DNA from 3 places in the Nonomuraea sp. IBHARD001 genome. Region 3 is predicted to be linked to each of the others. Evidence: riboswitches for the same ligand, from Rfam matches in the RefSeq annotation. Region 3 holds a riboswitch; each other region holds the start of a gene.
The links. Region 3 has a riboswitch for cobalamin ahead of ACTWNK_RS23415 (CoA-acylating methylmalonate-semialdehyde dehydrogenase). Riboswitches for the same ligand answer to the same signal wherever they lie in the genome.
Positions count from the first base shown of each region.

Region 1: linked by a shared signal. The riboswitch ahead of ACTWNK_RS20430 (CbtB domain-containing protein) and the one ahead of ACTWNK_RS23415 (CoA-acylating methylmalonate-semialdehyde dehydrogenase) in region 3 are both predicted to bind cobalamin.
Region 2: linked by a shared signal. The riboswitch ahead of ACTWNK_RS28935 (ribonucleoside-diphosphate reductase subunit alpha) and the one ahead of ACTWNK_RS23415 (CoA-acylating methylmalonate-semialdehyde dehydrogenase) in region 3 are both predicted to bind cobalamin.

Region 1 is NZ_JBWBBW010000002.1:4,030,587-4,036,593, reverse strand. It holds gene cobO (cob(I)yrinic acid a,c-diamide adenosyltransferase) at 1-7, opposite strand, end outside; gene ACTWNK_RS20445 (putative cobaltochelatase) at 10-2,073, opposite strand; gene ACTWNK_RS20440 (histidine phosphatase family protein) at 2,070-2,807, opposite strand; gene ACTWNK_RS20435 (CbtA family protein) at 2,813-3,583, opposite strand; gene ACTWNK_RS20430 (CbtB domain-containing protein) at 3,592-3,780, opposite strand; adenosylcobalamin (AdoCbl) riboswitch at 3,781-3,927, opposite strand; gene ACTWNK_RS20425 (MmcQ/YjbR family DNA-binding protein) at 3,984-4,340, shown strand; gene ACTWNK_RS20420 (rhamnulokinase) at 4,345-5,691, opposite strand; gene ACTWNK_RS20415 (bifunctional aldolase/short-chain dehydrogenase) at 5,703-6,007, opposite strand, start outside.
Region 2 is NZ_JBWBBW010000002.1:5,876,195-5,882,201, reverse strand. It holds gene ACTWNK_RS28950 (alpha/beta hydrolase family protein) at 114-1,523, opposite strand; gene ACTWNK_RS28945 (ArsR/SmtB family transcription factor) at 1,605-2,219, shown strand; gene ACTWNK_RS28940 (Bug family tripartite tricarboxylate transporter substrate binding protein) at 2,302-3,276, shown strand; cobalamin riboswitch at 3,281-3,482, shown strand; gene ACTWNK_RS28935 (ribonucleoside-diphosphate reductase subunit alpha) at 3,587-5,764, shown strand; gene ACTWNK_RS28930 (ribonucleotide-diphosphate reductase subunit beta) at 5,764-6,007, shown strand, end outside.
Region 3 is NZ_JBWBBW010000002.1:4,656,684-4,662,690, reverse strand. It holds gene ACTWNK_RS23425 (enoyl-CoA hydratase/isomerase family protein) at 1-1,012, opposite strand, end outside; gene ACTWNK_RS23420 (acyl-CoA dehydrogenase family protein) at 1,012-2,151, opposite strand; gene ACTWNK_RS23415 (CoA-acylating methylmalonate-semialdehyde dehydrogenase) at 2,157-3,653, opposite strand; cobalamin riboswitch at 3,792-3,965, opposite strand; gene ACTWNK_RS23410 (2-phosphosulfolactate phosphatase) at 4,038-4,715, opposite strand; gene ACTWNK_RS23405 (MarR family winged helix-turn-helix transcriptional regulator) at 4,743-5,237, opposite strand; gene ACTWNK_RS23400 (cytochrome P450 family protein) at 5,370-6,007, shown strand, end outside.

The DNA of each region.
Region 1 (6,007 bases), 630 kb from region 3:
GCGGCATGCTCAGCCCGCCTTCCTGTGATCGTGTGCCGTGCTCGCCCTGACCAGGTCGCCGAGCCCGGCGAGGGAGTCCAGGCGTACGTTCCGCGCGCCCATGACCGCCGCCAGGCGTTCGGCCAGGCCGAGCCGTACCATGCCGTCCTCGCAGTCGACGACGATGCAGGCCAGGCCGGTGAACAGGGCCGCAGCCCTCGCCACGTCGCCGCCGGAGGTGGCGCGGCCGTCGGTGACGACGACCACGAGCGGGCGCCTGGCCGGGTCGCGCAGCCGTTCGACGCGCAGCACCTCGGCCGCCCTGGTCAGCCCGGCGGCCAGCGGTGTGCGCCCGCCGGTCGGCAGCTCGCGCAGCCTGGCGGCTCCCGCCTCGACCGACGAGGTCGGCGGCAGGGCCACGACGGCTCCCGCACCCCTGAACGTCACCAGGCCGATCTTGTCCCGGCGCTGGTAGGCGTCCAGGAGCAGGCTGAGCACGGCCGTCTTGACCGCGGTCATGCGCTTGCGCGCCGCCATGGAACCGCTGGCGTCCACGACGAACAGCACGAGGTTGCCCTCCCTGCCCTCGCGCACCGCCTCACGCAGGTCACCGCCGTGGATCAGCAGGCCGGGCCCCTTGCGGCCGCGCTCCCGCTGGTACGGCGCCGCCGCGCCCAGCGTCGCCGCCAGGTGCAGGTCGCGCAGCCTGCCGCGCGGCATCCGCGAGCCGGTCGTACGGCCGTGCGGGGTGCGGGCGCGCGACCGCCTGCCGGACGCGCCCTCGCCCAGGCCGGGGACCTTGAGCAGGGGGACGCGGTAGGGCTTGTCGGGGGCGGCGACGGCGAGGGGGACGAGGGCCGCGGTGGGGTCGTCGCCCGGGGGCGCCTGGGAGTCGTCCGGAGGGGAGCCGTCCTGCTGGGCGGACGGGGGTGGAGGGGCGTTCCGGCCGGCTTCGGCGTCGGAGGAGGGGGCGTCGGTGTCGGAGGCTTCGGGGGCATCGGGGGCGCGGTCCTCGGCAGGCCCGTCCTCAGGCCCCGCGTCCGGATCACCCGGGTCGTCCGGGGTGTCGTCGGGGTCGTCCTCGTCGGTCTGGGCGAGGAGTTCCTCCAGCTTGGCCTCGTCAAGGCCGGGGGCGTCGAACGGGTCGCGGCGGCGGCGGTGCGGCAGGGCCAGCCTTGCCGCCTGCCGTACGTCCTCGGTGGTGACCTTGGCGCGGCCCGACCATGCGGCGTGCGCGACGGCGGCGTTGGCGGTGACCAGGTCGGCGCGCAGGCCGTCGACCTCGAAGGCGGCGCACACGGTGGCGATCTGGCGCAGCCGCGCGTCGGGCAGGACGACGGCGGCCACCCTGGCCCTGGCCGAGGCGATGCTGGCGGCCAGCGCCGCCTCCTGCTCGCGCCAGCGCGCGGCGAACGCCCCGGGATCGGCGTCGAAGGCCAGGCGGCGGCGCACGACCTCGGCGCGTTCCACCGGATCGCGTGAGGCGCGTACCTCGACGGTGAGGCCGAAGCGGTCGAGCAGCTGCGGGCGCAGCTCGCCCTCCTCCGGGTTCATGGTGCCCACCAGCAGGAACCTGGCGGCGTGCCGCACCGACACGGCCTCGCGCTCCACATAGTTGGTGCCGAGCGCGGCGGCGTCGAGCAGCAGGTCGACCAGGTGGTCGTGCAGCAGGTTCACCTCGTCGACATAGAGCACGCCCCGATGGGCCGCGGCCAGCAGGCCGGGCTCGAACGCCTTCACGCCCTCGGTCAGCGCCCGCTCCAGGTCGAGCGAGCCGACCAGCCTGTCCTCGGCCGCGCCCACCGGCAGCTCCACCAGCGCGGCGGCCCTGACCTGCGATCCCGCGCCCTTCTCGTGCGGCCCGTCGGGGCAGGAGGCGTCGGGCGCGGCGGGGTCGCAGCCGAACCGGCAGCCCGATACCACCTCCACCGGCGGCAGCTGGGCGGCCAGCGCCCTGACGATCGTGGACTTGGCGGTGCCCTTCTCGCCTCGCACCAGGACGCCGCCCACGCGTGGCGAGACGGCGTTCAGCACCAGTGCGAGCTTGAGGTCCGCCAGGCCGACGACGGCGCTGAACGGATAGGCAGGGATCACGAAGGGACCTTCCTGTTGACGTAGGCGATCCGCCAGCCGTTCCCGGCGGCGGTCAGCTCGGTGAAGGACAGGGGGGCGAGGTCGAAGCGCAGGCCCGCGGACGACGGCAGCCCGAGCGCGTGACACAGCCCGGCGCGGATCAGCCCCGCGTCGCCGATCAGCACGACGCTCTCCCCCAGCCTGGCGTGCGAGGCGGCCCCGAACACCGCCAGCCTGGCCGCCACCCGGTCGACCATGGCGTCGAGGCTCTCCCCGCCGTGCGGCGCCGACCCGGCATCGGCCAGCCACCCGGCCAGCGCCTGCGGCTCCTCCACGGCGACCGCCGCGTACGGCAGGCCGCTCCAGCGCCCGTGGTCGGCCTCGGCCAGCACGTCCTCGGCGACCGGCGTCAGGCCGAGCGCCCGGCCGGTCGCCATGGCGGAGGGATGCGGCGCGCATCTGCACACCACCGCCCCCCGCGCCCAGCGCGCGACGGCGTCGCGCAACTGCGTGGCCTTGGCCAGCGCCGCCGGGTCCGGCCGATCGGCCGGATCGAGCGACCCGGGGGCGGTTCGGCCCTCCAGAGGAGGGCCGGGCTCCCGGCTCGCGGTCCGTGCGCCTGCCCCTGCCCCGCCCGGCAAAGCGGCGGGCCGGGGGCCGTGGGCGTCCAGGACGGGGGTGCCGGGGAAGCGGGCTTCGCGCATGCCCGGGGTCATGGCCTGCCTGACGAACAGCAGGCGACGACCTGCGGGCATGCCGCTCAGCCCGGTGAGGTCGCCGGGACGGCGCGCAGGTCGCGGGTGCGGGCGGCGCGGTCGCCGACATAGCCGAACAGCACGCCGAACGCCGTCCAGAACACCAGCTGCGTCCCGAGCGAGGCCAGCCTGAACTCCCAGAGCAGCGAGGCGGGGAAGCCTTCGGCGACCTCGTCGATCTTCGGCAGCAGCAGCCACGCGGCCACGACCGGCACCAGGAAGGCCAGGACCGCACCGCCCCACTTGGCCCACGGCCCGCTGCCCGGCGACACCCTGCGCGCGGTGGCGACCGCGACGGCGGTGGCGGCGAGGCCGACCAGCACCATGACCACGTACAGCAGGGTCCTGCTGTTGATGGTCTCGGGATCCCCCACCGCCGGAGGGTTGGCCGGATATTTCAGGAACGGTACAACGATGACGGCGACGAAAGCCGTGGCCGAGGCCACGACGGCCAGGGCGGCGTCCGAGCGGGGACCGACCCGGCCGCGCAGCCCGGCGAACACGAGGGCGAACACGCCGCCGACCGCGACGCCGTACAGGCCGAGTGCGAGGAAGAGGCCGGCCTTCTGCATGGGTCTGGTGACCTCGGCCTCCTCGTGCGAGTGGCCGTCGGCGGGCTCGGGCTCGGCCGCGGGGGGCGCGGCGGCCGCCGCAGCCTCCTCGATGGCGATGGCCGCGTCGACGCGCGGCTCCCCGAGCGTGAAGGCGAAGGCAGCGGCGATCAGTCCGGCGACCAGCCCCACGAGCAGGCCCCGGACGAGCAGGGTGCGTACCACGACGTCCCCTAGTGGCAGGGCACGCCGAGCAGGTGACGCCCGTCGTGCATGAGTTCGTGGAGGAACGTACCCGTCTGCGAGATGGCGCCGTTGTCCATCAGCACCAGATACGCCAGCAGCAGGAACACCGGCACGGCCAGCAGCCAAGGGCGCAGGCTGGGCAAGGGCACGGTCGTCGGACCGGTCAGGTCACTCATCAGGCCTCCTTAGGGATCACGCGTCCCAATGCATGAGGACGCGGCGGCCAAGAGACCTGGCTCCCGGGCTCAAGGCCCGGATACAGTGGCGCGACCGCACCGGCATCTCACCGGATTTCCCATCGGCCACCGCGAAATCATCCGGAACGTATCGTTTTCCATCACGCCCGTCAACAACGTCGCCTAGGGTAGGAAGGCTGTTCATGCTCACCGTCGACGACGTACGCCGACTGGCCGTCACCCTCCCCCGGACCACCGAACACCTGATCAGGGACAGGGTGAAGTTCAGGGTCGGCTCGATCGTCTACGTCGCCTTCTCCCGCGACGAGACCCTCATGGGCTTCGGCTTCCCCAAGGAGGAGCGCGCGGCCCTGGTCGCCGCCGAGCCGGAGAAGTTCCTGCTTCCGCCCGAGTCGAGCATGCGCTACCAGTGGGTGATGGCCAGGATGTCGGCCCTGGGCGCCGACGAGATGCGCGAGCTGGTCGTGGACGCCTGGCGCATGTGCGTCCCGAAGAAGCTCCGCGTCCTCGTCGACGACCGCGGCCACCCGGTGCCCTGAGCGGTCAGTCCGGCTCGTGGCGCACCGGCGCGAAGCTCTGCCGTACGGCGGCGCGCACGTCGGGCACGGCGCCTGCCGCCCGCGCCTGGACCAGGGCGTTGCCGAGCGCGGTGGCCTCGGCCGGACCCGCGAGGACCGGCAGGCCGCACGCGCGTGCGGTCAGGCGGCACAGCAGGGCGTTGCGCGAGCCGCCGCCGACCAGGTGCACGACCTCCACAGGGCGGCCCGACAGCCTGACCGCGTCCTCGATCGCACGGCGGTGCCCCTCGGCCAGCGAGTCCAGCACGCACCGCACGGTCTCGGCCCGGGTCGCGGGCGGACGCAGGCCCGCGCGCACGCAGGCGTCGGCGATCCTGGCCGGCATGTCGCCCGGCGGCTGGAAGGCCGGGTCCGAGACGTCCACGACCGGCCCGCCCCGCACCTCGGCCGCCCCGGCCAGCAGGCCGTCCAGGTCGGCCGTGCCCCAGGTACGCAGGCACTCCTGCAGCAGCCACAGGCCCGTGACGTTGCGCAGGAACCTGACCGTGCCGTCGAGGCCCGCCTCGTTGGTGAACCCGGCGGCCCCGGCCTCGGCCGTCGTCACGGGCGCGTCCAGCTCGAGCCCGGCCAGCGACCAGGTGCCGCACGAGATGTAGGCGAAGGCGGGCCCGGCGGCGGGCACCGCGGCCACGGCCGAGGCCGTGTCGTGCGAGGCGACGGCGAGCACCGGCGTGCCGTCGCCGGTGACGCCCAGCCGCTCGCCCGGCGCGGCGATCGGCGGGAACAGGGACGCGTCGATGCCGAGCTCGCCCATCAGCGCGGTGTCCCACGCCTGGGTACGCGGGTCGAGGAGCTGGGTGGTCGAGGCGTTGGTCAGCTCGGCGCCGATCCGGCCCGTCAGCCAGTACACGATCAGGTCGGGCACCAGCAGCAGCGTCCTGGCCGCCGCGAGTTGCGCCGACCCGGCGGCCGAGCGCAACTGGTTGACGGTGTTGAACGGCTGCCACGCGATGCCCGTGCGCTCCCACAGTCCCGGGTCGCCGACCGATGAGGTACGGCCGTCGCGGTAGTGCACGGGGTTGCCGAGCAGCCGCCCGTCGGCGTCGAGCAGCCCGTAGTCGACCGCCCAGCCGTCCACGCCGATCCCGTCGACCGGCCCGGCCGCGCGCAGCCCTTCGAGCACGCCGCGGTGCAGGCGCAGGACGTCCCAGTGCAGGACGCCGCCCGCCCGCACCGGCACGTTCGCGAACCTGTGCGCCTCGCGCAGCCGCACGTCCGCGCCGCCGGGCCCGATCTCGGCCACCACGACCCGCCCGCTGGAGGCGCCGAGGTCGACGGCGGCCCACCGCGTGTGCGTGGGTCGTGTGCTCATCGGTCGTGTGTTCATCGCAGGAACGCCGCGGCGACGCCCGCGTCGACGGGCACCAGCAGCCCGGTCGTGCGGGTGAGCGTGGTCAGCGCGAACACGGCGTCGGCGACGTGCTCGGGCAGCACCTCGCGCTTGAGCAGCGTGCGCCCGGCGTAGAAGACGCCCAGGTCGGCCTCGGCCACGCCGTACACGGCGGCGCGCTTGGCGCCCCAGCCTCCGGCGAAGATGCCGGAGCCGCGGACGACGCCGTCGGGGTTGACGCCGTTGACGCGGATGCCGAACCCGCCGAGCTCGGCCGCCAGCAGCCGTACCTGGTGCG
Region 2 (6,007 bases), 1.2 Mb from region 3:
ATTTACGGCGGCGCCAGCCTGGCGTGGGCGCAGGCCGGCACGTGGTGACGTGCGGCGGGGCAAAGCGTTTACGGCAGCAGCAGCGCGTGGTGACGTGCAGCGAGGCAAAGCACTCACGGCAGCAGCAGCCCCCAGTACACCCCCCACGGCACCAGCAGCACACCCCCGGTGACGAGCGCGCCGAGCCTGACCCGCTCGCCGCGCGCGACTCCCGTGCCCGCGCGACGCCAGGCCAGTGCGGTCAGCGCGGTGGCGACGAGCGCGCCGAGCGTCAGCGCCTGCAGGGCCAGCCAGGCGATCGGCCGGCCGGCCAGCATCGGGCCGGGCGAGGCCAGCTTCCCGCTGGACATCATGACGGAGGTGAGATACCCGAACAGCGTCAGCGAGACCACCAGCCCGCCCGCGGCCAGCCACCGGGCCGCGACCCCGACCGGCCTGACGCCCCGCCCCCTGACCCGCCGTACCGCCGCGGTGACCGGGTAGGCGGCGAACGCGAGCACGAGCAGCCCGAGCACCCCGAACTGGACGGCGGGCGACTCCCACCCGGCGAGGGGCGGCACGGGCACGGTCGCGATGGCCTGGACGGGCGTGCGGGCGGGCACGTCGGCGGTGGGCAGGCGGCCCGATGTGACGTCGGCGATCCAGGAGCCGACGAGGTCGGCGTAGCCGGGGGAGAGGTCGGGCAGCCTGCTCACGCCGCCGTCTGGCGTGCGGTGGGCGGCGTGGTCGCCCTCCAGGTACCTGAACGTGTAGTGCCGGTTGCCGCCCGACTCCAGGGCGGCGGCCATCAGCGGCGGGCTCTCCTGCGGCGGGGTGAGCAGGTCGTGCACACCCCAGATCGACAGCACCGGCTGCCGTACCGAGCGCAGGACGGGCGTGGGGTCGTAGTAGGGCACGGGGAACATCCCGGCCGAGGCGACGAAGCGGTGCATGGTGCGCACGGCGCCGATGAGCGAGCCGGAGACCCCGGCGCGGCGCAGGCCGGACTCGGCGGCCCAGCTCTGCTGGCGCAGCGGCGCGTGCGCGTTGGCCCCGACCAGGACGAGGAAGGCCGCGTCCGCCGTGCGCGCCGCCGCGTTGGGCGCCACCCAGCCGCCTTCGCTGAGCCCCCAGAGGCCGAGCCTGGCCGGGTCGGTGCCCGGCTGCGCCTTGAGCGCGCCGAGCGCGGCGACGGCGTCGAGTGCGAGCAGGTCGTAGGAGCGCTCGAACAGCGAGTACCCCTCGGTGCGCTTGTCGTAGACCAGTACGGCCAGCCCTTGCCTGGCGAACGCCACGGCCTCGCCGAGCAGTTTCGTCCGGGGCGTCTCACCGGCCCCGTGCACGAGCACCAGACCGGGCAGCCGCCCTTCGGCCGAGGCGGGACGCAGCACGGTGCCGTGCAGGGCGACCCCACCGGCCCCGGCGAAGGCGACCTCGCTCGCCCGCAGATCGGAGGGTACGGCGGGCGGCACGCCCGAGGCGGAGGCGGCGGGAGCGGCGAGAAGGCCGGCGCAGAGGACGGCCAGGAGGAGGATTCTTCTCATATGACCGACAATAGTCTGCAGAGAACTCTCGGCAAACAAGTCTCTGCAGAACTCGTTCGGCAGGTGGATAGGATGCTCCTCATGAAGGATGAGCCGCCCCTGACGCCGCCCCTGATACCGCCGCCCTCGATGTCGCCGACCCTGACGACGCTGACGCTGAGCGATCCCGGCAGGCTCAAGGCCCTGGCCCATCCCATGCGCAGGGCGATGCTGCGCCACCTCGGCGTGCACGGCCCCGCCACCTCCACCACGCTGGGCGAGATCCTCCAGGCCAAGACCGGCACGACCAGCTACCACCTGCGGCAGTTGGAGAAGCACGGCTTCATCGAGGAGATCCCGGAGCTGTCCACCGGCAGGGAGCGCTGGTGGCGCCAGGTCGAGCCGGGCCACAATGTGCGCCTGCCCACGCCGGACGAGGTGCCCGAGCGGGACCGGGCGGTGCTCGCCGAGTTCCAGCGCGTGTCCTACGAGGAGGACCGCGCCCTGCTCGACGCCTTCCCCGAGGCCTACCGGCGCGACCCGGACTGGGCGAAGTTCTCGCGCGGGTCGGCCCGGATGACGAGGGAGGGGTTCGCCGCCTTCTTCGACGAGTACATCGAGCTGCTCTACAAGCACAAGCGCTTGGCCGAGAACGCCACCGAGGACGCCAGACCCCTGTACATCCGGCTTTTCGGACTGCCAGCCGACGACCTATGAGCTAATAAGACCCCCGATATGTGACACGTAGTGACATGTCGATAACCTCTCGTATAGGGGGAACTTCGGGGGAGGGGCACCCATGCGCCGTCGGCAGTTTTTCGCGCTCGGTCTGGGACTGGCCGCGTGTGCGAGCGGGTGCGCCACCGCGAGCAGTGCGGGCGCTCCCGCGACGCGTGCGCTCGGGCAGTTCGCCGTCGTGCCCGGCGAGCAGGAGCTCGGCTCGGTCGCCTACGCCTTCACCCGTGCCATGCGCAGGACCGGGCACCTGCCGCCGGTCGCCTCCGCGTTCGCCGCGCGTGACGCCGCCACCAAGCTGGCCGTCAGCGGGCTGCCCGCGCTGACCGCCGCCGAGATCAACTCCGGTCGCTCGATCCTGGACGTCAGCACGCCCATCGCCAGGCTAGTCGGCGAACCCGAGGTGCTGGTCGTGCCCGCCAACTCGCGGCTGGCCACGTTCGACGACCTGGCCTCGCACCTGCGTGCCGACCCCGGGCGGGTGCTGCTGGCCGGAGGGCCGCAGGCCGGGGCCGACCACCTGCTGTTCGGGCTGCTCGCCCAGGGGGTCGGCGCCGATGCCCGCCTGCTCGACTATGCGGGCTACCCGGGCACCGGCGAGGTCGTCGCCGCCCTGCTCGGCGGCCAGGCCGGAGTCGCCTGCGGCGGCGTCGGCGAGTGGCGCACGCGCATCGACAAGGGCAAGGTGCGGGCGCTGGCCGTATCCTCGTCCGAGCGCCTGCCCGGCATCGACGCCCCCACCCTGCACGAGTGCGGGGTGCGCCTGGACTTCGCCGACTGGTGCGCCCTGCTCGGCCCGGCGGGCATGAGCGAGACCGAACGTGACGACGCCGTCGCGATGTGCGACAGTGTCACCGGCTCCGACCCCTGGCGCACGGCCTGCGCCGACGGCGGCCTGACGCCGATCACGCTCAGCGGCGACGACTTCGCCGCCTGGCTCGGCACCGAGACGGACAGGCTGCGCGCGGTGTTGCGCGATCTCGGACTTCTCAACACGCCCGACACAACTTGTTGGGGTAGTTGCGGGAACGGCCACTAGATGTAGGATCCTGCTCGTCGCTGGTTCGCCCCGGCAGGGGCGGAGCAATAGGGAACTCAGTGCGAATCTGAGACTGCCCCGCAGCGGTGAGCGGGAACGACCGCCGTCATCAAGCACTGGAGAGGCGACTCTCCGGGAAGCGACGGCCAGTAGGCCGAGGCACCATGCCCGCGAGTCCGAAGACCTGCCGGCGATCGATGAATGTCCAGGGCCTCGAGGGAGGGTCCGCGGGCGGTGACGGCCGGGGTGGATCCATGCCGTCATGCTCTCGCGTGCCCTGCCGGGGGAAGAGCTCGCGAGGAGAGAGCACGTGACACAGATCGTTGAGGCCGACCGCAGGCTGGCCATCGAAGAGGCGGCGGCCAGGGTCATCACCGACCCGCAGAACTCCAGGATCGCCGCCGCGCTGCTGGCCGAGGAGATCGCCGACGAGAGCGCCGCGCACGGTGTGCGCTCCTTCTCCGACTCCGTCGCTGCCTGTCATGCCGAGGGCCTGCTGCAGGACTCACTCGCCGAGTTCGTCGCCCTGCACGCCGCCGAGCTCGACGCGCTCGTCGACACCGGGGCCGACGCCAGATTCGAGTACTTCGGCCTGCGCACGGTCTACGACCGCTACCTGCTGCGCCATCCCGAGACGCGGGCCGTGCTGGAGCGCCCCCAGCACTTCTTCCTGCGGGTGGCCTGCGGCCTGTCGGCCACCGTCGCCGAGGCGGCCGAGCTCTACGCGCTGATGTCGACGCTGTCGTACCTGCCCAGCTCGCCCACCCTGTTCAACTCCGGCTCGCGCCGCCCGCAGCTGTCCTCGTGCTTCCTGCTCGACTCGCCCCGGGACGAGCTGGAAGGCATCTACGACCGCTACGGCCAGGTCGCCAGGCTCTCTAAGTACGCCGGGGGCATCGGCATCGCGTGGAGCAGGGTCCGCTCCCGGGGTTCGCTGATCAAGGGCACCAACGGGCACTCCAACGGCATCGTCCCCTGGCTGCGCACACTCGACTCCTCCGTGGCCGCCGTCAACCAGGGCGGCAGGCGCAAGGGCGCGGCCTGCGTCTACCTGGAGTCCTGGCACGCCGACATCGAGGAGTTCCTCGAACTGCGCGACAACACCGGCGAGGAGGCCCGCCGTACGCACAATCTGAATCTGGCCAACTGGATCCCCGACGAGTTCATGCGCAGGGTCGAGGCCGACCAGGAGTGGTCGCTGTTCGACCCCAAGGAGGTGCCCGAGCTGGTCGACCTGTGGGGCGAGGAGTTCGACGCCGCCTACCGTGCCGCCGAGGCGCGGGGCCTGGCGTCGCGCACGACCCCGGCGCGCACGCTGTACGGCCGGATGATGCGCACGCTGGCCCAGACGGGCAACGGCTGGATGACCTTCAAGGACGCCTCCAACCGCACCTCCAACCAGACGGCGCTGCCGGAGAACGTCATCCACCTGTCCAATCTCTGCACCGAGATCCTGGAGGTGACGAGCGACGGCGAGACGGCCGTGTGCAACCTCGGCTCGGTCAACCTGGCCGCGCACCTGTCGGGCGACAGCATGGACTGGCCGCGCCTGCGCGCCACCGTGCGGACCGCGGTGCGCTTCCTGGACAAGACCATCGACCTGGGCTTCTACCCGACGCCCGAGGCCGAGAGCGCCAACCACAAGTGGCGGCCGATCGGGCTCGGCGTGATGGGCCTGGCGGATGTGTTCTTCGGCCTGCGCCTGCCGTTCGACTCGGCGGAGGCGCGCGCGCTGTCCACGCGGATCGCCGAGGAGATCGCGCTGGCCGCCTACGACACCTCGGCCGACCTGGCCGTCGAGCGCGGGCGTCACCCTTCCTACGACGACACCAGGGCCGCGCGCGGTGTGCTGCACGCCGACCACTACGGCGCGGCGGACTCGGCGGCGTGGGAGGCGCTGCGCGCCAAGGTGGCCGAGAACGGGCTGCGCAACTCGCTGATGATCGCCATCGCGCCGACCGCGACGATCGCCTCCATCGCCGGGTGCTACGAGTGCATCGAGCCCCAGGTGTCCAACGTGTTCAAGCGCGAGACGCTGTCCGGTGAGTTCCTCCAGGTCAACCGCTATCTGGTGCAGGACCTGCAGCGCCTCGGGCTGTGGACGCAGGAGATGCGCGACGCGCTCAAGCGGGCCGACGGCTCCGTCCAGGACGTCGCCGGGATCCCGGCCGATCTGAAGGTGCTCTACCGCACGGCGTGGGAGCTGCCGCAGAAGGCGCTGATCGACCTGGCCGCCGCCCGCCAGCCGTACATCGACCAGTCGCAGTCGCTGAACCTGTTCATGGCCACGCCGACGATCGGCAAGCTGTCGTCGATGTACGCCTACGCCTGGAAGGCCGGGCTGAAGACCACCTACTACCTGCGCTCGCGCCCCGCGACCCGCATCGCCCAGACCACGGTCGCCGCGGTGCCCGCACCCGCCGAGCCCCTGGAGGACGCGATCGCGTGCTCCCTTGAGAACCCCGAGATCTGCGAGGCGTGCCAGTAATGCTGCTCGACCCTGGAATGGACCTGACGCTGCGCCCGATGCGCTACCCGGACTTCTACGAGCGCTACCGGGCCGCCATCCGCAACACCTGGACGGTGGAGGAGGTCGACCTGCACACCGACCTCGCCGACCTGGCGAGGATGAGCGAGCAGGAGCGCCACCTCATCAACCGGCTGGTCGCCTTCTTCGCCACCGGCGACTCCATCGTGGCCAACAACCTCGTGCTCAACCTCTACCAGCACG
Region 3 (6,007 bases):
ACAGTCCCAGCTCCCCGTCGCCGAGGGGGGCGAAGAAGGCGGCGATCTCCCCGGCGGAGGCGGCCTGCGCCCAGCGCGGCGACCTGTCCTTGTCGATGACCTGGGCGCGGATGCCCTCACGCAGGTCGGGGTGGGCCAGCGCACGGCAGGAGACGCGGTACTCCTGGTCGAGCACCTCCCCGAGCGAGCCGAGCAGCCCGGCGCGCCGCACGGCCCGCAGCGTCACGCGCAGCGCGGTCGGCGCCTTGGCCGCGATCTGCTCGGCCGCCTCCTTGGCCGCGCCGTCGCCGCCGGCCAGCAGCTCCTCGACGATCTCCGGAACGCTCTCGGCCGCGTAACAGGCGTCGATCCAGTCGCGCCGCCCCGGCAGCACCGCGGCGGGCGGCGGCTCGGCCCAGGCCCGCAGCGCCCCCGCGACGCCGTCCTGGACCAGCGCCCGCTGGAAGGCCGGCAGCGCGGCCGAGGGCACGAAGTGGTCGGCGAGCCCGCAGGCGATGGCGTCTCCCGCCCCGATCGCGGCCCCGGTCAGCGCGAGATGCAGCCCGATCTCGCCCGGCGCGCGCGAGAGCAGGTACGTGCCGCCCACGTCGGGCACCAGCCCGATCCCGACCTCGGGCATCGCCAGCCGGGTGCGTTCGGTGACCACCCGCACGCTGCCGTGCGCCGAAACCCCGACGCCGCCCCCCATCACCAGCCCGTCCATGAGCGCCACGTACGGCTTGGCGTAGGCGGCGACATGGGCGTTGAGCCGGTACTCGTCGCGCCAGAAGGCGGGGGTGGCCAGGCCGCCTTCGCCGATGTCGTGGTAGATCGAGCGGATGTCGCCCCCGGCGCACAGGCCGCGCTCGCCCGCGCCGCTGATCAGCACGGCCTCGACCGCGTCGTCGCCCTCCCAGGCGCGCAGGGCGGCGTCGATGTGGCGGACCATCTCGTGGGTCAGCGCGTTGATGGCCTTGGGGCGGTTGAGCAGGATGTGGCCGACCGGTCCGGAGCGTGTGGTCTCGATGTCCATCAGGCGGCCCCGATCAGGCCTCGGGCGACGATGACGCGCATGATCTCGTTGGTCCCTTCGAGGATCTGGTGCACCCGCAGATCGCGCACGATCTTCTCGATGCCGTACTCGGTGAGATAGCCGTAGCCGCCGTGCAGCTGCAGAGCCCGGTCGGCCACGGCGAACCCGGTGTCGGTGACGAAACGTTTGGCCATCGCGCACAGTTCGACCGCCTTGGGGTCGCCCTCGTCGAGCGCCGTCGCCGCCCGCCACAGCAGCGCGCGTGCGGCCTCCAGCTCGGTGGCCATGTCGGCCAGCTGGAACTGCAGCCCCTGCGCCTGCGACAGCCGGGCGCCGAAGGCGTGCCTGTCGCCCAGGTAGGCGGTGCTGGCCTCCAGCGCCGCGCGCGCACCGCCGAGCGAGCAGGCGGCGATGCCGAGCCTGCCGCCGTTGAGGCCGCTCATCGCGATGCGGAAGCCGTCGCCCTCGCCGCCGAGCAGCCGGTCGGCGGGCACGCGCACGCCGTCGAGCACGACCTGGCGGGTGGGCTGGGCGTTCCACCCCATCTTCTCCTCGTTGCCGCCGAAGGACAGGCCGGGGTCGTCGCGTTCGACGACGAACGCCGACACCCCGTGCGCGCCGGAGGCTCCGGTGCGGGCCATGACGACATAGACCTGGGAGGCGCCCGCCCCCGAGACGAACTGCTTGACGCCGTCCAGGACGTAGTGGCCGCCGTCGCGCACCGCCCGGGTGGCCAGGGCCGCGGCGTCGGAACCGGCGCCGGGCTCGGTCAGGCAGTAGCTGGCCAGCGAGCGCATCGCACACAGGCCGGGCAGCCAGCGGGCGCGCTGGGCGGCGCTGCCGTACCGGTCGATCATCCAGGCGACCATGTTGTGGATGGAGAGGTACCCGGCGATGGAGGGGCAGCCGGTCGCCAGCGTCTCGAAGATCAGCGTGCCGTCGCGCCTGGACAGCGCCGAGCCGCCCGACTCCTCACCGACGTACACGCCGCCGAGACCGAGCTCGGCCGCCTTGACCAGCACGTCGACGGGGAAGTGCTTGCGCCGGTCCCAGTCGATGGCATGCGGCGCCAGGTGCTCGCGGGTGAACTCGCCGACCGCCTGCACGATCGCCGTCTGCTCCTGCGTGAGCGCGGGCATCGGCCTCACCCCATCGTCGGGATCGTGAAGCTGGCGCCGGTCCTGATGCCCGACGGCCAGCGGGAGGTGACGGTCTTGGTCTGGGTGAAGAACCGCACCGAGTCGGTACCGAACTGGTTGAGGTCGCCGAACATCGAGCGCTTCCACCCGCCGAAGGAGTGGTAGGCGACCGGCACCGGGATGGGCACGTTGACGCCGACCATGCCGGCGCCGACCCGGTGCACGAAGTCGCGTGCGGTGTCGCCGTCCCGGGTGAAGATCGCCACGCCGTTGCCGTACTCGTGCTCGCTCGGCAGCCGCAGCGCCTGCTCGTAGTCGCCCGCGCGCACGATCGACAGCACCGGGCCGAAGATCTCCTCGCGGTAGACGCGCATGGCGGGGGTGACGTGGTCGAACAGGGAGGGGCCGATGAAGAAGCCGCCCTCGCAGGGCGGGGTCAGCGTGCGGCCGTCGGCGACGAGTTCGGCGCCTTCGGCCACGCCGATCTCCAGGTAGTCGCGCACGCGCCGCAGGGCGTCGCGGCCGACCAGCGGGCCGAAGTCGGCCGACGGGTCGTCGGAGCGGCCCACGCGCAGGGCGGCGATCCTGTCGACGAGCTTGGCGCGCAGCGCCTCGGCGGTGTCCTCGCCCACGGGGACGGCCACCGAGACCGCCATGCAGCGTTCGCCCGCCGAGCCGTACCCGGCGCCGATCAGGGCGTCGGCCGCCTGGTCGAGGTCGGCGTCCGGCATGACGATCAGGTGGTTCTTGGCGCCGCCGAAGCAGTGCGCGCGTTTGCCGTGCGCGGTGGCGCCGGTGTAGACGTGCTCGGCGATCGCGGTCGAGCCGACGAAGGCGACCGCGGCGATGCGCCCGTCGGACAGCAGGGTGTCGACGGCCGCTTTGCCGCCGTGCACGACGTTCAGCACGCCGGGCGGCAGGCCCGCCTCGACGAACAGCTCCGCCAGGCGCAGCGGCACCGACGGGTCGCGTTCGGACGGCTTGAGCACGACGGCGTTTCCGCAGGCCAGGGCGGGCGCCGCCTGCCACAGCGGGATCATGGCGGGGAAGTTGAACGGCGTGATGCCGGCCACGACGCCCAGCGGCTGGCGCATGGAGTACACGTCGATGCCGGTGCCGGCGTTGTCGGTGTAGTCGCCCTTGAGCAGGTGCGGGATGCCCGCCGCGAACTCCACCACCTCAAGGCCGCGCTGGATGTCGCCGTCGGCGTCGGCCACGGTCTTGCCGTGCTCGGACGACAGCAGCCTGGCCAGGCTGCCGCGCTCGGCCTCGACCAGGCGCAGGAACGCCAGCAGCACCCGGGCGCGGCGCTGCGGGTTGCAGGCCGCCCACGCCGCCTGGGCGTCGGCGGCGTCGGCGATCGCCGTCCTGGTCTGCGCGGCCGTGGCCAGCGGCACCCTGGCCTGGACGGCGCCGGTGTTGGGGTCGTGGACCTCGCCGAAGGACCCGGACCCGCCGGGGACGTGCTTGCCGCCGATGAAATGCGTCAGTTCACGGATCATGAAGCCTGCTTTCGCCAGGTGGACCCGAGGATGGGCAAGGCGAGACGGGTCAGGGACGCGGCAGTGCCGTGGCCGTCGGGTCACCTGTGTCGCGGGCGCGCTGCGATGCCATGCGTGTTCGCTCCATCCTCGTGGACAACACGTGCTGGGCTCGCGGCCGGTATCCTGACTCCCGGATCAGCGCACGTCATCCGGCCTTCCCGGCTTTCGCCAGTGGCCCGTTGCCCAGCGATGACGCACATCCCCGGTCACAGTGGCGGGACCGTGCCGGATTCACACCGGCTTCCCTGCACCGCGAGCGTTCTCCCCGAAAATATAGTTGGACGTCCTACTAAGTCCAGCGGGCCGCCCTGTGGCGTACGCGACACCAGGGCCGCCGCGCGCTCACGCGGGGGAGTGCGGGCGCAGGACCATGAGCGGCCCCTCCGGGCTCGCCGTCATGGCGAAGGGGAAGCGGTCGAGCTCCAGGCAGAGGGCGACGTCGTCGGCGTGCACGCCCTGCCGTACGCCGGTGGCCAGTTCGGCGGCGGCGCGTGAGGCGGCGGCGCGGCTCAGGTAGGGGGCGGCATCGGTCTCGGCATCGGCGGTGCGGGCGGCGATGTACTGGGCGCAGGCCAGGTCCTCATCGGCCCGGCCGTCCTCGCCCGTGACCACGAACGTGACGCCGTCCTCGCCGCGAGCGCGCAGCAGCCCGGCCGTGGCCCCGGCCACCACGAAGGAGGCGCACAGCACCAGCGAGGCGTCCTTGACCGCGAGCGCGCCGACGGTGCCCGCCGTGGTCTTCTGCACGAGGGTACGGCCGCGCAGGTCGGCCGAGCGCAGCAGGCCGGGCGAGTTGACATGGTCGAAGCCGGGCGCGAGCGGCCCGTCCTTGAGCGCCGCCCAGCCCGGATTGCCGCTCTTGAGGTCCAGCGCCTCCTCCAGCGACCCGGCGAGCACGATCGCCTCGGCCCCCCGGGAGAAGGCCCAGGCGGCCACCGTGAAAGCACGCATGACGTCCACCACGACCGCGACGGACGGAACGCCGTCCAACTCCTCGATACCAACGAAACGAGCACTCATTCCGGACATGATCGCATGTGTCGTAGGTCATCCGATGTCTGGGGGTGTCGAGCGCAGCCGCTGGATCTCGGCCGCCGTGCTGTCGCGGGCCGCTCCCAGGAAGCGCAGGACGACGCCGAGCTCCTCCTCACCGAAATCGCCGAGATCCTCCCGCGTCCTGGCGATGAGTCCGGCATAGGCGCCGGAGACCCGCTCCAGGCCCTCCGGGGTGGGCTCGATGAGCACCCGCCTGCGATCGCCCGGGTCGGCCACCCGCCGCACGCAGCCCGCCGCGACCAGCCGGTCGATCATCCGCGAGGCCGATCCGGTCGTGAGGTTGACGTGCTTGGCCAGCACGCCCGGTGTCGTCGGCCCGTGCCGGCCCAGCACGTGCAGGCACTGCACGTCGGTGTCGGTGACGCCGAGCCGGGTGGCGACGAGGTTGTTGAGCTGGACGACCAGGATCGCCCAGACGGGGATCGCCTCCCCGACGATCTCGTCGGTCAGGGCCAGGGCCTGGGCGTGCGGGCCCGGTTTCGTCATCGCGAGCTCCCCTTCCTCCTGTATTGCTGCGTCGCGCAGCGATCGTGCTAGGTTTGCTGCGTTGCGCAGCTACTGTGTCGCGCAGCAATGCTATCGCATGCCCGTACGGCCGCCACCCTTGGAGGAGATCCGATGACCGAAGCTCCCTTCGTCGCCGTCGACCCGTTCGCGAGCGCCGTACGCGGGATCGGCGAGCCGCATGCCGCCTGCGCCGTCCTGCGGGCCGCGGGTCCCCTCGTCCGGGTCGAGGCCCCGGCCGGTGGGCCGGTGTGGATCGTCACCGACGACACGCTCGCCAGGCAGGTGTTCGTCCATCCGCACATCGTCAAGGACCCGGCCTGGGCGCCGCACGGCTGGGACCCGCGCACGGCGGGGCTGGAGCCGGCCGCCGCCGCGCAGCCGTCGCTCACCACGAGCGACGGCCCGGCGCACGAGAGGCTGCGCCGCGCGCACGCGCCGCTGTTCACCGCCAGGCGCATCGGCGGCTACGCCGCCCGCGTCACCGCACTGGCCCGCGACCTGCTCACCCGGGCCGCGGGCGATGGCGAGACGGTGGACCTGATGGCCGACTTCACCACCAGGTACCCGCTGAGCGTGGTCTGCGACGTGCTCGGCGTGCCGCCCGAGCGCATCGACCAGGCCATCGCCGCCTGCCGGGGCATGTACAGCGCCGACCCGGCCGAGGTGGGCGCGGCGATGGCCGCCTTCGGCGAACTGGCCGCCGCCGCGCTCGGCGAAGGCGGGGACGGCCTCGCCGTCGAACTGCGCGC